2 regions of the Pseudoalteromonas sp. SG43-7 genome follow, and region 1 is predicted to be linked to the other one. Evidence: predicted binding sites of a transcription regulator. Region 1 holds the regulator's gene; the other holds the start of a gene.
The links. The regulator sigma-54, encoded in region 1, starts transcription at its own class of promoters, with help from an activator protein. The targets are predictions, from matches to a motif close to GTTGGCACGNNNNTNGNNT.
Positions count from the first base shown of each region.

Region 1 (7,910 bases):
TATAGTTTGCGCTAGATAAACTGAGCGATGTTGACCACCGGTGCAACCAATAGCAATTGTTAAGTAACTGCGGTTATTACGCTCCAAATGCGGTAACCAAGTTTGTACAAAGGTTTGGATCTGCCAAGTGAATTTTTGTACGATACTGTGGCTGGCTAAATAATCTTTTACTGGCTGATCCAGGCCTGTAAGTGGCTTAAGCTCAGGCTCCCAATGTGGGTTTGGTAAAAAGCGTGCATCAAAAACATAATCAGCTTCTTTTGGGATACCATATTTAAAACCAAATGATTCAAAGGTAATGATTAGTTTTTTATCTTTTTTCCCTAAAATCTTTTCACGGATTGACTCTGCAAGCTGGTGGACACTCAGATCAGTGGTATCAAGTATAAAGTCAGCGCGAGTAGTTAATACATCAAGTAATACTTTTTCTTGCTTGATGGCTAAATCCAGTGGCAAAGAGTCCAAAGATAATGGATGTAAGCGGCGAGTTTCAGAAAAACGTTTGATCAGGGTTTGATCATCACTGTCTAAATAAAATAGCGTCGGATTTGCAAAACCAGGCAAGTATTCAAGAATATCGTTAAATTCTTCCTGCTCTTTCGGTAAATTACGGACATCAATACTGACGGCAATTTTGTCATAATTATCAGAGACACTGCGCACTAATGAAGGTAATAAGTTTACCGGAATATTATCTACACAATAATAACCAAGATCTTCTACTACACGCAGAGCAACAGATTTACCTGAGCCAGAACGCCCACTGATGATGATTAACTCCATGTAAATTCTCCTTCATTTGGCTACGATTGCGCAGCAATTACGTGATACAAATCTTGGTCTGTTTTTGCGCTACGTAGTTGTTTACAAAAATCTTTGTCGTTGAGTTTATCAGCAATTGTGGCTAACGTCTTCAAATGAAGTTGGCTATCACCATCTGGCACGATGAGAGCTACAAATATATCAACTGGGCGATTATCTATCGCATCAAAATCAATCGGTGATTCACTCACTATAATTATTGCTAGCGGGTTTTCAACACCACTCATACGGCCATGAGGAATAGCAATACCACGACCAATACCCGTACTACCTAGTTTTTCTCTCGACAGTAGTGCGTTGAGGATTTCTTGTTGTGATAGCTGAGGAAGTTGTTCATGAGCCAATTGGCTGATAAATTCAATGATCCGTTTTTTGCTATTAAAAAGGACCGCAGCTTTACTGCAGTCCTGGCAAATAAGTGAGCTTAATTTCATAGTGTTAGTGTCGAGCGTGCTTCTCTTTGTGTTTAATTACCTGACGGTCAAGTTTGTCGATTAGTCCGTCAATGGCTGCATACATGTCTTGGTGCTCAGTTGAGGCAAATAATTCAGCGCCACTGACATGTAATGTGGCTTCTGCTTTTTGGCTTAGCTTTTCTACATCAAGAATGACATGGACATTATTGATATGATCAAAATGCCTTTCAAGCTTGGCAAACTTATTGTTTACATAGTCTCTTAATGAATCAGTAATTTCTACATGACGACCAGTTAAATTTAGTTGCATAAGCATTTTCCTCTTGTGATTTTACGCCTTAAATCAAACTTTTACGTTGATTTGACGGTGGAATAGCCAGCGACTCGCGGTATTTTGCAATAGTCCGTCTAGCTACTTTGATACCTTGCTCTGCCAATATATCTGCAATCTTACTATCACTCAATGGTTTCGCTGAGTTTTCTGCACTGATCAATTTTCTGATCAATGCTCGAATGGCTGTCGATGAGCATTCGCCGCCGTTCTCAGTACTTACATGGCTCGAGAAAAAATATTTTAACTCAAATATACCACGAGGGGTATGCATGTATTTTTGGGTGGTTACACGAGAAATTGTTGATTCGTGCATCTCAACCATTTCGGCAACGTCGTTTAGTACCATAGGGCGCATGGCCTCAGGGCCATGCTCAAAGAATCCTTGCTGCTGTTTAACAATGCAGTTGGTTACTTTGAGTAACGTCTCGTTACGACTTTCTAGGCTTTTAATAAACCATTTAGCTTCTTGCAAATGCGAGCGTATAAATTGGCTGTCAGTGCTTGATTTTACAGAGCGTGACATCGCCGCATATTGGCTGTTCACTCTAATTTTTGGCATGCTGTCTGGATTGAGTTCAACCACCCAGCGACCTTTAATTTTTTTCACCGAAACGTCAGGAATAACATACTCTGATTCTTCGCGTACTATGGTATCCGCAGGCTTTGGGTTAAGGCTGTGGATCAGTGTCATTACTTCTTTTAGTTCATCTTCTTTAAGCTTAGTCTTTTTCATCAAAGTGCGATAGTCACGACTAGCTAATAAATCGATATGATCAGTTAAAATCATTTTTGTCTCGCTAATCCAAGGAGTTGCAGGATCAAATTGATTTAATTGAATACATAAACATTCTTGTAGGCTGCGCGCAGCAATACCAACAGGGTCAAACAACTGAATGCGTTTTAACACTGCTTGCACTTCGTCGAGTTCGATTTCTTCTTCGTTATTACCTTGATTTAAGCTTTCTGCGATGTCTTCGCAGCTCAAGGTTAAAATACCTGAATCGTCAACGGCTTCAACAATCGCAATGGCAATGGCTTCATCGGTTGGACTAAAAGGTGTGAGTTGTAATTGCCACATTAGATATTCGTGCAAGGTTTCAGTTGAGGCACCTTGATAAATTGACTCATCTTCAGGCATTGGCCCAGATGACGTATTTGGCGCAGCACTCATGTATTCGTCCCAGGTGACGTCCATAGCCATTTCGTCACTTAAGGTCTCTTTACTTAATGCTTCGCTACTTTCTTGTTCATATTCGCTTGGCTTGTCGTCTGCTGATGCGCTAACGGTTAAGTCATCGTTATCTTGTTTTTGTTCGTTTTTACCAGCCGTGTCGTCTGAATATTCATGTTCTTCTAGCTCTAACAATGGATTGCTGTCGAGCGCTTCTTGAATTTCTTGCTGGAGATCCAATGTACTGAGTTGCAATAAGCGAATTGCTTGTTGCAGCTGTGGTGTCATTGTAAGTTGCTGGCCCATGCGCAGCTGGAGTGATTGCCTCATGTATCTCTAACAATCCTTTTATTGTTATCATCGTTAAGTCTAGCAGATACTTAGCCGAGCGTGGCTTTATAGCCTAAATTGCTCGCCCAGGTAAACATCGCGGACTGTTTGGTCGGCGAGTACATGCTCAGGGGTACCTGATGCAATTAACTCCCCATGAGAAACTATGTAGGCTTTTTCACAAACATCAAGGGTTTCTCGTACATTGTGGTCGGTAATAAGCACGCCAATACCACGGTTTTTAAGGTGTTCAATAATCTTCTTTATATCTAACACTGAAATAGGATCAACGCCAGCAAAAGGCTCATCAAGTAAGATAAATTTTGGGTTTGCGGCTAAAGCGCGTGCAATTTCAACTCGACGACGTTCACCGCCAGATAATGCCATACCTTGGCTGTCGCGGATATGTTGAATGCTAAACTCATCAAGTAAGCTGTCGAGCGCTTCTTCTCTGGCTTGTTTATTCAGCTCTTTACGAGTTTCTAAAATAGCCATCAGGTTTTGATAAACAGTTAATTTACGGAAGATGGATGATTCTTGTGGCAGGTAGCCAATCCCTAACCGTGCGCGACTGTGCATTGGCAGTAAGGTGATGTCATTATCATCAATACTGATTTTACCTTTGTCGCTTGGAACTAAACCCACAATCATATAAAAGGTGGTGGTTTTACCAGCGCCATTAGGACCCAATAAGCCAACAATGCTGCCTGCGCTAACTTCTAAACCCACGCTTTTTACAACTTGGCGACCTTTATAGCTTTTTGCTAGAAATTCAGCTTTTAATGTACTCATGGCTGCCCTTTAGATTTGTCTTTTTTACTGTCTACTGGTACCAAAATGGTGTGCACACGATCGCTTGAGCTTGCGCCTTTTTCAGCACTGATCAGTTGCTGGTCCATATCATAGGTAATGCTTTTGGCATTGATTTTTTGACCTGCCTGAGTGACTTGTGCATTGCCAACCAAGGTTAAATAGCGCTTAGCGACATCGTAACGGACTTCATCAGCACTGGCACTCATTACTGTGCCATCAGTTTGTTTTTCTTCAAAGTAAGCCGGACTGCCAGTTGCGACAAGTAGTTGTTTGTTATCGCCTAAATCTTCGCGCTTATGGACTTCAAGTCGATCCGCTTTGATACGGCGGTTACCATGAATGATTTCAACATTTTTTTCAAAAATACCGATATTGTCTTTCAGTTGGGCAAGCTGCGTGTCAGCACTGATAGAGACTTGATCTGCAGGTGGTGTCGTATTTTCAGCAAAGCTTGCAAAAGCAATGAATAAGCTTGGTATAACAAGCAAGTGAGCAAATTTATTGGTCATAATATATGGTTCGCGTATGGTTAATTAGTTCTACCACTTCGGCTTTTAAGTCGGCATGGAGACCGCGCCCAGTGATTTTTAAATTTGGTCCGATTAATTCAACTGGTTGTTCTGAACTCATGGTTTGTAGTTCAATATCAACCTGAATATTATCTGCGTTTATATGTTCAATCATGGCATTATTGGTCAGGTTTTTAGCAACCACATTACCTTCTAAAATTAATTGATGATTTTCATATAAGGTGGCTTCATCGGCATTAATTTGCCACGTCTGCTGTTGATTATAGAGTGTAAAAATAGGTTGTTCAAAGTAAGTGAACCCTAACTGTTGGTAGAGTTCCATTTTTGCAGCTGTTACTTTGTGGCTAATTTTACCTTGTTCATCAAATGCGGTTTGTTTTAATGCCACCGCAGTATAATCAGGTTTTGCTATTATATCTTCTTGGTGTTGTTTTATGGCGGTACTTTGATAAAAATACGGATACCACAGCCATACCATGCAGCCGACAAATAATACGCATAATATTAAACGCGCACTATTCATGAGCTCGTGCCTTCGCTGGTTAATGATTTACCATTTTCGAGCATTAATAAATCAGTGAGTTCACGCACCGCCCCAAAGCCACCAGGTAGCATGGTTGTATAATGTGAAATGCGTTTGATTAGTGGATGCGCATCATTTACTGCCACCGCAAAACCAACCAATTCCATTACCGGCAAGTCAGGTCCGTCATCGCCTATGTAAGCGATTTGTTCATCGCTTAACTGCAATTTATCCTTGAGCTGTTGATAAGCTTGCAACTTGTTTTCTTGGCCTTGGTAAATATGCGGTACTGTCAGGCTAGTCATCCGTTGCTGAACTATCTGTGAATGACGACCGGTGATCACGGCAACTTCAAAACCGCTATTGATCAGTGCTTTGATACCAAAGCCATCTTTAGTATTAAACGCTTTGAGTTCTTCACCTTGGTTACCAAGATAAATACGACCATCTGAAAACACCCCATCGATATCACAGATCAGGAGTTTGATTTTTTGTGCTCGCTCGCGAGCATCATCTGAAAGTGGCTGATATAAGTCAGCAAACTGCATTATAAAACTCCTGCTTTGAGCAAATCTTGCATATTAAGAGCACCAATAGGGTGGTGTTTATCATCAACTACAATTAAGCCATTGATACGCTTATTCTCCATGATATTGAGTGCCTCGGCGGCAAGCATATCAGCAGTTGCAGTAGTGCAAGAGCGGGTCATGACAGTGCTTATCAAAGTACTGTGAATATCTATTCGTTGCTCTAAAATTCGCCGTAAATCACCATCAGTAAAAAGCCCTGCAAGTTGCCCTGTGTCATCAACAATAGCTGTCATACCTAAGCCTTTTGCCGACATTTCGATTAATGCATCTTTGATACATTGCTTATCATTGATCATAGGCGTTGCTGGGCCACTGTGCATAATATCTTTTAAACACAATAGTAAACGTTTACCTAAGCTACCACCAGGATGCGATAGCGCAAAGTCATCGGCGGTAAAGCCACGGGTTTCTAGCAGAGCAACGGCTATTGCATCACCCATCGCAAGTGTTGCAGTCGTGCTCGCAGTCGGAGCGAGTCCTAATGGGCAGGCCTCTTGACTTACTTTGATGCATACATGTGCATCAGCCCAATTTGCCATTGATGATTCAGGGTTACCTGTCATGGCGATCATTTTTGCGCCAATACGTTTAATAACCGGAATAATATTCAGTACTTCGCTGGTTTCGCCTGAGTTAGAAATAAGCATAACCACGTCATCACGAGTGATCATCCCTAAATCACCATGACTGGCTTCACCCGGGTGGACAAAAAACGCAGGCGTGCCAGTGCTTGCCAGTGTTGCAGCAATTTTATTACCAATATGCCCAGATTTCCCCATACCGACTACTATGATCCTACCGTGACATTGATACATCAATTGGCAAGCTTGATTAAAGTTTTCGTCTAGATATTGGGTTATATCAAGCAGTGCTTGGCGCTCTATTTCTAGCACCCGCTTACCTTGTTCAATAAAATTTAACTGCGTCATTGTGTTATCCATTTTGTGGCTAGCATTAAGCAACTTGGCTGAAAATATAACCTTGATAGATTAAAAACGCGACCAATAACAGGCCACCTTCAACTCTATTAATGCGTCTTGTGCCCCTAAAACTCAAGGACATAGCAATAAGGGCTATGGTGGCACCAATCATTATTAAGGCATCACGGTTTGCAGCTGAAGGATCAATAATTGAAGGGTTGATAATCCCAGCCAGTGGCAACACAGCTAAAATGTTAAAGATATTTGAGCCAACAATATTACCCAGTGCTAAATCATCTTCGTTTTTTAATACCCCAGCAATACAGGCTGCCAGCTCAGGCAAACTGGTACCAATAGCAATAATGGTTAACCCTATTACTAAATCACTTAGGCCAAAGTATTTGGCTATATCAACTGCTGAGCCAACTAAAAAATGTGAGCTGACAGGCAGTAATATCATACCAATAATTAACCAAAATAAAGCCGATTTGGTGGGCACGTTATCTGGTACGTCTTCACAGGCTTCACTTACAAATGGGTCGTCAGCTTGGTTTTTAGCGCGAATAGAAATAATAACTAAGCCCGCAATAAAGACCACAAAGCCAATGATTAATGCAACGCCCTCAGCAAATGAAAAGTAGTTATCAGAAAATACATACCAGGCAGCGATTGACACTAGTAGTACAAGCGGCATTTCGCGTTTTAATGTCATTGATGATACTGAGAGTGGGCGCAATAGCGCGGTAATACCTAAAACAAGTAAAATATTAGTGATATTTGAGCCAACGGCGTTACCCACGGCAGTGTCAGTTTTACCGGCAAGCGCAGCTGATGCTGAGACCATCATTTCAGGGGCTGACGAGCCCATCGCAACAACGGTTAAGCCAACAATAAGAGTAGGAACACCGAAATTTTTTGCCAGTGCCGCAGCACCATAAACAAAGCGATCCGCACTCCAAACTAGAGCTGCAAATCCGAGAATTAAAATGACAAAAGAAGTCACCATTACGTTACGCCAATTATTCAAAATGAGATGACTGCAAATAGTAACAAAAGCCAACCTGAAAGTATAAATAAAAGAATCTGCGAAGCTTGTTAGATTATGGCCTGATTTGGACTGAGAATAATTATTTAAGCGACGGTTAAGCCTACTGCTGTAAGGTTTGCAGCGCTATTACATAGAATATTACAAAATTTTACGATTTGTTTTTTCCATCTTGCTGTAAAAACGCTTAAAATAGGTGAACTAGTGAAAATAGTAATGGAGAGCGACTTGTCGCAACCAATAGTAGAAATCAAGGATGTAAGCTTTTCTAGGGGCAATCGCTGCATATATAAAAATATGAGCTTTAGTGTCCCGAAAGGAAAAATTACGGCAATAATGGGACCAAGCGGAATTGGTAAAACCACCATGTTGCGTTTAATTGGTGGTCAATTAAAACCAGATAGCGGCACTATTTT
Region 1 is NZ_JACJEY010000058.1:8,327-16,236, forward strand. It holds gene rapZ (RNase adapter RapZ) at 1-783, opposite strand, end outside; gene ptsN (PTS IIA-like nitrogen regulatory protein PtsN) at 804-1,256, opposite strand; gene hpf (ribosome hibernation promoting factor) at 1,261-1,548, opposite strand; gene H5200_RS19435 (RNA polymerase factor sigma-54) at 1,577-3,073, opposite strand; gene lptB (LPS export ABC transporter ATP-binding protein) at 3,140-3,865, opposite strand; gene lptA (lipopolysaccharide transport periplasmic protein LptA) at 3,862-4,395, opposite strand; gene lptC (LPS export ABC transporter periplasmic protein LptC) at 4,385-4,939, opposite strand; gene kdsC (3-deoxy-manno-octulosonate-8-phosphatase KdsC) at 4,936-5,487, opposite strand; gene H5200_RS19460 (KpsF/GutQ family sugar-phosphate isomerase) at 5,487-6,458, opposite strand; gene H5200_RS19465 (calcium/sodium antiporter) at 6,484-7,455, opposite strand; gene mlaF (phospholipid ABC transporter ATP-binding protein MlaF) at 7,711-7,910, shown strand, end outside.

Region 2 (7,910 bases), on a different contig from region 1:
AACTGCGCTAAAATTTCGGCCGATTGCTCAGGCTCCAAATAAGATAAAACAATCGTTTGAATTTGCGGATGCTCATTGCGAATAATATTGGCAACTTGCTTTGAGTCCATCCATTTCAATGAATCAAGGCCTTTGGCACCGGATCCCATAACAATTTGATCTATGAGGCTTGCCGCTTTATCTTCACCAAGTGCCGCAGTAAGCGCTTTTTTGATAAAATCTTCTGATTGGAAGCCAATCGTACTAAAGCTTTGTATTTGTTCTATAAATAAATTGTGCACGGCACTGATTTTGGCTTGCGATAGATCATCTATCGCCGCCATTGCCATACCCACTTTTTGCACCTGTTTAGGTTCAAGGTGCTTTAATATTTGCGCTGCATCTTCTTCGGATAAGCTTAGCAATAAAATTGCGGCTTTATCTACACCGTCTAATTTATCAACATCAAACGCTGCTGGCAGTTGTTTTTGTTCTTGATCAGTCATCTTCAGTTAACCACGCTTTCACAACTTGTGAGGAGAGTTCTGGCTCATTTGCTACTAAGGCACGAACAGCTTTTAATAAGTCTTCATCGCCATGTAGGTCTGGTAACTGTAGTGTACCATCACTTGAGAAGCCAACCGAAGCAGAATCAAAATCTTTATTTAGCATATCTAGGGTGTTATCACCAATATCTACACCAGAACTAAGCGCATCATCATCATACTCTTCAAGGGTATCATCTGGGTAAATCAAGCGTTTCAGCATAGGTTTAACCACCGCCATGATTAGCACTATAATAACCAATGCGCCAAGCACTAAACGCACAACTTTCATAAACCAGTTTTGTTCCCACAGTGGTACTTCAATAGCTAAGTCCATCGGTTCACGTACAAACGGTACTGTCACTACTTCTAATGCATCACCACGCTGTAAGTCAAAACCCACACCACCTTGCAGTAAACGACGAATATTTGACAGTGCTTCAACTGAGCGAGGCTCCATAGTCGTTTCACCATTTTCACCCACTTTTGCCACATAATCGACTGCCACAGACACACTAATTCGACGAATAACACCACTTTGCTGACGTGTATGGGAAATAGTAGTATCAAGTTCATAGTTACGTGTCGCCTCTTTATGAGTGCGACTGGGTGATGAACCAGAGCCTGCACCACCTTGACCGGCAACTTCAGGAATATTCGAATCCACTGGGGGCTGATTTGTCAGCGCGCCAGGAATACCGATAGCTAACCCGCCGATGTTGTTTTCTTCAAAAGTGGTTTCGCTGCGTACCGCTGGTAAATCAGGGTTGTAGCGTTTTTGAGTTTCTTCAATCGCGCTAAAGTCCATACTTAAATCGACTTGTGCAGTGTAGTTACCCATGCCAATAACTGGCATTAAGATACCATCTATTTTATCTAGATATTCTTGTTCACGTTTACGTTCAATATCGTATTCTTTACGTGAGCGAGCAGCTAACGCACTTTGCGATCCTGAATTAAGTAATCGGCCATTTTGGTCTGTTACAGTTACTCGTGACGGCTCTAAACCTTGCACTGCTGAACCAATAATATCAACAATGGCGTCCACTTCTTCACTACCGAGCATACGACCACGTTTTAAAGTTAATACAACTGTTGCGGATGGTTTTTTCTCACGACGAGCAAAAACATTTTCTTTCGGGATTGCCAATAATACTTTAGCACGCGTGACATTTTGTAGTTCCTCGATCGTGCGCGCAAGTTGTTGTTCACGACCGTGCTTTAAACGTTCACGCTCTAAACGCTGACTAACACCAAAACCCATATCTTGCATGATAATATCAGTACCCGAGTTCGGCGCTTGCTCAATACCTTCGCGGGTCATTAACAATTTAATATTTTGATATTCATTTTCAGGAACAGAAACCACATTGCCATCAAGTTGATAGTCAATTTTTTGTGCATCTAAAAAATCGAGCGTTTGAATTAGCTCTTCCGTTGGCATTTTTCCAAGTGGACGCATATCTGGTTGACGTGCCCAAATAATCACAAAAATAGCGATCGCTAAACAAATCGCTAATGCAATAATTAAAGTGACCTGACGTAATACATCAACGCCGTTTAATGCACTTAAATAGCCTGACTTTTGTTCTTGTTGATCGTCATTATCAGTTTGGTCGATACCGCCGCCGGCCAAAGCAAGATCTGTTGATTGATTAGATTGCGCCACAATAATTCTCCACTACCTAGTTAAACAGGCATGTTCATGATTTCTTTATAGGCTTCTACAAGTTTGTTACGAACTTGTACAGTGGCTTCAAAGGCAACCGATGATTTTTGTGATGCGATCATCGCATCCGCTAATGACACATTTCGGTCGCCCATTTCAACCGCTACGACTTTTTGTTTTGCATCAGCTTGAAGGCCATTCACGGTATTGAGTGCATCACTTAACAAATCGCCAAATTGGGCGCTCGAAGTAGGCTGCGCCTGCGTCGGTAATTTGTTTACTTGATTACTACGACCAGCTTCGAGAGCCATAGATTGCATTTCTTGAAATAATGCGCTGTTTTGAATTTTCATAATTGTCTCTGACGATGCAGTTTACTAATAACTTAATAAAGCACAAAGCATGCCAACTAATAAATTAATTAATATCAATAGCTTGAGATGTGTTTTTGTTGTCAGAGTTTTGACAAGTTTACGCCCAGCAAGGCTGAGCGTAAATTAAATAGTGAAGGAAAACAAAAATTATAGAGGCTTAAGCAGGTAAGGTGATCCCCAAATCACGCATTTGTGCCAATTTATAACGTAATGTTCGTGGGCTGATCCCTAATGTTTCAGCTACATCTTTACGCTTGCCTTGACAACGATTTAGGGTCTCTAAAATAATTCTATGCTCTTTATCTTTAAGTTCATCTTTGTAACTTCCCGAATCCAAGCTTGGTAATTCTTCACGCAGCTGATTGCGTTCTGCTGTCGCTTTTATTGCTGGCGCTTGCAGATCATAATAAGCATCATTAGTTGGTGAACTTGTAACCGCCGAAGTAGTGTTTTCTGGTGCTGAATTAACCGGCACTAAACTTGCTGATAAAGCCGCAGTTAGAGGAGTCTGGGTTAAATTTTCAATAAAAATAGCACTTTCGTCAATCATATCACCGTGGCGTAATATCAACGCACGCTGGATCACATTATCCAGTTCACGCACATTACCTGGCCAAGTATGAGCTAATAATTTTTTCTCTGCCGGTTCGCTAAGTACAGCGATAGGCTCTTTGCTTTTATTGAGATGACGTTCAATTAAATGCTTTGCCAACACGACAATATCGCCTGGACGTTGACAAAGTGGACGCCACATCAACGGAAATACATTTAACCGATAATATAAATCTTCTCTAAACTGGTGCTTAGCCACAGCCTCTTTTAAATCACGGTTACTGGTAGCCAAAATACGCACATCTAGCTTAATAGTTTTGCGACCACCTAAACGTTCAACTTCGCGTTCTTGTAATACACGTAGTAACTTAGCCTGTAGGCCTAAATCCATCTCAGTGATTTCATCAAGTAAAATTGTGCCACCTTGTGCTTGCTCAAATTTACCCGGACAAGCTTGAATCGCACCAGTAAACGCGCCTTTCTCGTAGCCAAATAATGTAGCTTCGAGCATATTTTCAGGGATCGCAGCACAGTTTATTGCGACGAATGGCTGCTCTGCGCGATCTGATTTATCATGGATAAAGCGTGCGAGTACTTCTTTACCTGAGCCACTAGGACCAAGCACCATCACACTGGCATCCGATTTAGCAACCCGACTTGCAAGTTCTAATAGCTGAATGCTACTCGGATCGGCGACAATCGGGCCATCAGTTTCTTTTTCTGGCTCAGGTAGATAGCGGCTTACCATATTAAGTAGCACTTCGGGCGCAAACGGTTTGGCCATATAGTCAATTGCCCCTAACCGCATAGCCTCAACAGCATCATCAATAGTCGCATACGCTGTCATCATTAAAACCGGTAGATCAGGGTAATTAAGATTTATGCTGCGCAGTAAATCAAGACCACTCATCGCGCCCATTTGCACATCGCTCACGACCAGCGAAAAGCTGTCTTTTTTAAGTAGCACCATAGCTTGCTCGGCACTGTCAGCCGCAACGCAATCTATTCCAGACATTTCAAGCGTATCAATCAAGGCTTCACGAAGCCCTGCATCATCTTCAACCACTAAAATCGTGTTGTTCATATTGCCTCCGCCGATGTTGACTTTGTACAAATAGGTAACAGTAAACTAAAGCAGGCTCCGCCTTGAGCATTGTTCGTTACTGCAACTCGTCCTTGGTGTGCATTTGCGACTGAACTAACTACCGCTAAGCCTAAACCTGTGCCTTGGCTTCGGGTAGTAAAAAATGGTTCAAATAATTTATCAAGTAAGCTTAAATCGACCCCAGGGCCATTATCACTTACAGTAATACACACTAGCTCGGGGTCACTCGCATCCCGCTGCGCACTTAATTGAACGAGTGCATTACTGCCAATGACTTGAATACTATTGTGAATAAGGTTTTGAATGGCACTGGCAAGCGCAGTTTTATTGCCCATTATCTCGATATCAGGCTCAGGTAAACTGACCTGAAGTTCACTATTATTAAGTGCGACCATAGCATCAGCGCCAGTTTTCACTTCAGTTAATAATTGCTGCATGGAAACATGTTCAACAACTTGCTGATCGCCACTTTTTGCGAACAACAACATATCGTTTACTTGGGTTTCGAGATCTTTTAAACGCGACATTAACTTAGTATGAAAATTGCCTCGCGAGCTTTCGGGTAACCGCTTTGAACCTAAATTAGCGGCATACAAAATCGCAGCAGACAGTGGTGTTCGCACTTGATGTGCCAAAGATGCCACCATTTTACCCAATGCACTTAAACGCTGCATATGTGCAACGCGTGTTTGTAGACGACGCGTTTCGGTTAAGTCAGTCATTAAGATTAATTGCCCTGGCTCTGGCGCTAATGCCGTTATTTCTAACTTAATTAAGCGTCCATCTTTTAGCGATACTTCATGGCCATCATCTTGTTGGGGCCGAAACGAGCGCTGGATCACACTGAACCACTTTTCACCTTCGAGTGGCTCCCCTAGCATGTCTGTTGCAATTTGATTAGCTTTAGCGATCAAACCGCGACCATCAAGCACCACAACACCCGCAGGCATTGTATCTACTAAATGACTTAACCAACTGGCTTGCTGGCGTAATTCACTTAACTCACCAATGTACTCTTCTTGCAGTAAACATGGGTTATACTGGGTCGCTGTGATAAATTGTGGTTTTAAGACATTAGCTAAGGCCATAATGCATTCTCGTTTACAGGATCTAACTAGCTAAATGCACAAATTGTACCAACAATTATATTGATTAATTTCATTTGCTTAGCGTATAAATAACGCGACAAAAAAATGACAAACTAAAATAAGCAAAGCAAGGAGACACTATGAATTCAACAAATTTATGTCGCTGCCCTTGGCTCGATACCAGTAAAGATGACTATGTTGCCTATCACGATGATGAATGGGGGATCCCAGTATATGATGACCAAACACTTTTTGAATTTATTACTCTGGAATCAGCACAAGCAGGATTAAGTTGGTATACGATTTTAAAGAAACGTGATGGTTATCGTCGTGCATTTTTGGATTTTGATGTAGAAAAAGTCGCACAAATGAACGAGCACGATGTTGAACGATTAATGCTTGATGAAACAATTATACGTAATCGTTTAAAAATTGTAGCAACTATAAATAACGCCAAACGTTTTATTGAAATTCAGCAAGAATTTGGCAGCTTCAGTAACTATCAATGGCAGTTTGTAGGTGGTAAGCCGTTAGTGAATGAGTTAGATAAACTTAGTGACTACCCTGCAATCACAGAGGCCTCAACTGCATTTGCAAAAGATTTAAAAAAACGGGGATTTAAGTTTTTAGGTCCAACCACAGTGTACGCCCATATGCAGGCCTGTGGTATGGTGAATGATCACAGTAATGATTGTTTTCGTAAAGCTGAGATTATTGAAAAATACTAGGTGAAAGGTGCTAGGTGCTAGAAAATCTTCTCTTTGCGCAATTAATCTTGTAGGCGCGGGTTTATCCCGCGCAATTAAAATGTATTCACAAAGAGGTTAAGAGTGCGCTGCGCTTATGAGGTAAAAAAAAGTATCAGATTTTAGGGTATTCGAAGCTCATTGCTCGAAGCCCGTGGCATTTTTTCTTCTCATTTACCCTCATTGTTTTCTCTTTGTGCAAAAAGTTTTTAGTGATTTATTCACTACAGCCCCCCCCCGAATTAAAGACGGTGTGCGCGTCAGCAAGCTTAACGCCTACGAGTAATGACGAAACCCATTCTACAGGTGTAATCTCCATCGTGCTTGGTTAATTTCTGCCTAAAACCTGCTACCTGACACCTAAAACCTGCTCTTAGCTGTTAATCTCGTGATAGGTTATATTTTTTCATTTTTTCAACTAAGGTTGTGCGGCGTACACCCAAGATCTCCGCAGCACGCGCTACGACATAATCATAACGCTCTAAGGCCTGAGTGATCAGGCTAATTTCCAGCTCAGCTAAATAATCTTTTAGCTCAATCCCTTCGTCGGGTAAAAGGTCTGCTGATGGCTGAATTGCTTCAACTTCTGGCTCATCGTCGTAATCACTAAAACCAGTACTGAAAATATCATTGAAAGCATCACGCTCCATAAGCTCTTCGGGATATTGTGGTTCATAAGCATCAACTTCAATATAACGATATTTTGCTGGTAGATCGGGAATATCAACCACTTTATCTGGCAACATGATCACCATACGCTCAACTAAGTTCGCTAACTCGCGAATATTCCCCGGCCATGTGTGCTCTTTTAAACTATCAATTGCCCGCTCAGTAAACTTAGCGGTAGTACCACTTTGCTCATTAATACGGCGCATTAACTCTTTTAATAATAATGGAATATCATCAGCACGTTCTGCAAGAGATGGGTTTTCGATAGGAAAAACATTGAGTCGATAATATAGATCTTCGCGGAAACTTCCTTGCTCTATCATTTGTTCAAGATCACGGTGTGTTGCAGCAATCACCCGCACATCGGCTTGAATTGGTTTTGTACCACCAACCCGCTCATAGCTGCGCTCTTGTAACACTCGTAATAACTTTACTTGCATTTGTAGCGGCATATCGCCAATTTCATCTAAAAAAAGCGTCCCACCTTGGGCAAGTTCAAAGCGGCCTTTACGCGCTGAAATAGCACCAGTGAACGCGCCTTTTTCATGACCAAATAACTCACTTTCTAACAGCTCCGCAGGTATCGCCCCACAGTTAACGGGTACAAATGGCCCTGTATTACGTTTTGATAGTAAATGAACATTACGAGCAACCACTTCTTTACCAGTACCTGATTCGCCTAAAATTAATACATTAGCGTCCGTTTTAGCAACTTGTTCAATTAAAAAGCGTACATCTTTAACCGCTTCAGTTTCACCAACTAAGCCATCAAAGGTTTTGTGCGGTTTTGCGTGTTTATGCTCATTTGGTAACATCCGTTGATACTGTTGGCAATCATGCAGTAATTGAGTCGTTACATCATGGTTAAAAGGTTCACAGATAAGGCCAACTACATTGGCAATGCTCAACAGTGGTTTAAGGGTTTCACCAATTAATAGAAATGGTATTGTTGGATGGCGCTTGATCACGCTTTCATGATCTAAGCTTTGCAATGCACCGAGGATCACCATACATGATTGCTTTTGGTATTTTTCACATTCTTGTTCAAGGCTTGCATCGTCAAGCAGTTGCACTGCCTCACCAATAAAGGTAAGCGCAGCATGTAAACCAATCGCACGATTATTATTATTGTCTAAAATCAAGATCATTATTTAGCGAACCACAGTTACTACAAGCTATTAAT
Region 2 is NZ_JACJEY010000008.1:84,087-91,996, forward strand. It holds gene fliG (flagellar motor switch protein FliG) at 1-485, opposite strand, end outside; gene fliF (flagellar basal-body MS-ring/collar protein FliF) at 478-2,193, opposite strand; gene fliE (flagellar hook-basal body complex protein FliE) at 2,214-2,546, opposite strand; gene H5200_RS05435 (sigma-54 dependent transcriptional regulator) at 2,725-4,203, opposite strand; gene H5200_RS05440 (PAS domain-containing sensor histidine kinase) at 4,200-5,312, opposite strand; gene H5200_RS05445 (DNA-3-methyladenine glycosylase I) at 5,453-6,040, shown strand; gene H5200_RS05450 (sigma-54 dependent transcriptional regulator) at 6,439-7,875, opposite strand.
Region 2: a site for sigma-54 is predicted at 2,585-2,603, ahead of fliE (flagellar hook-basal body complex protein FliE). Genes of this name have one in related genera too.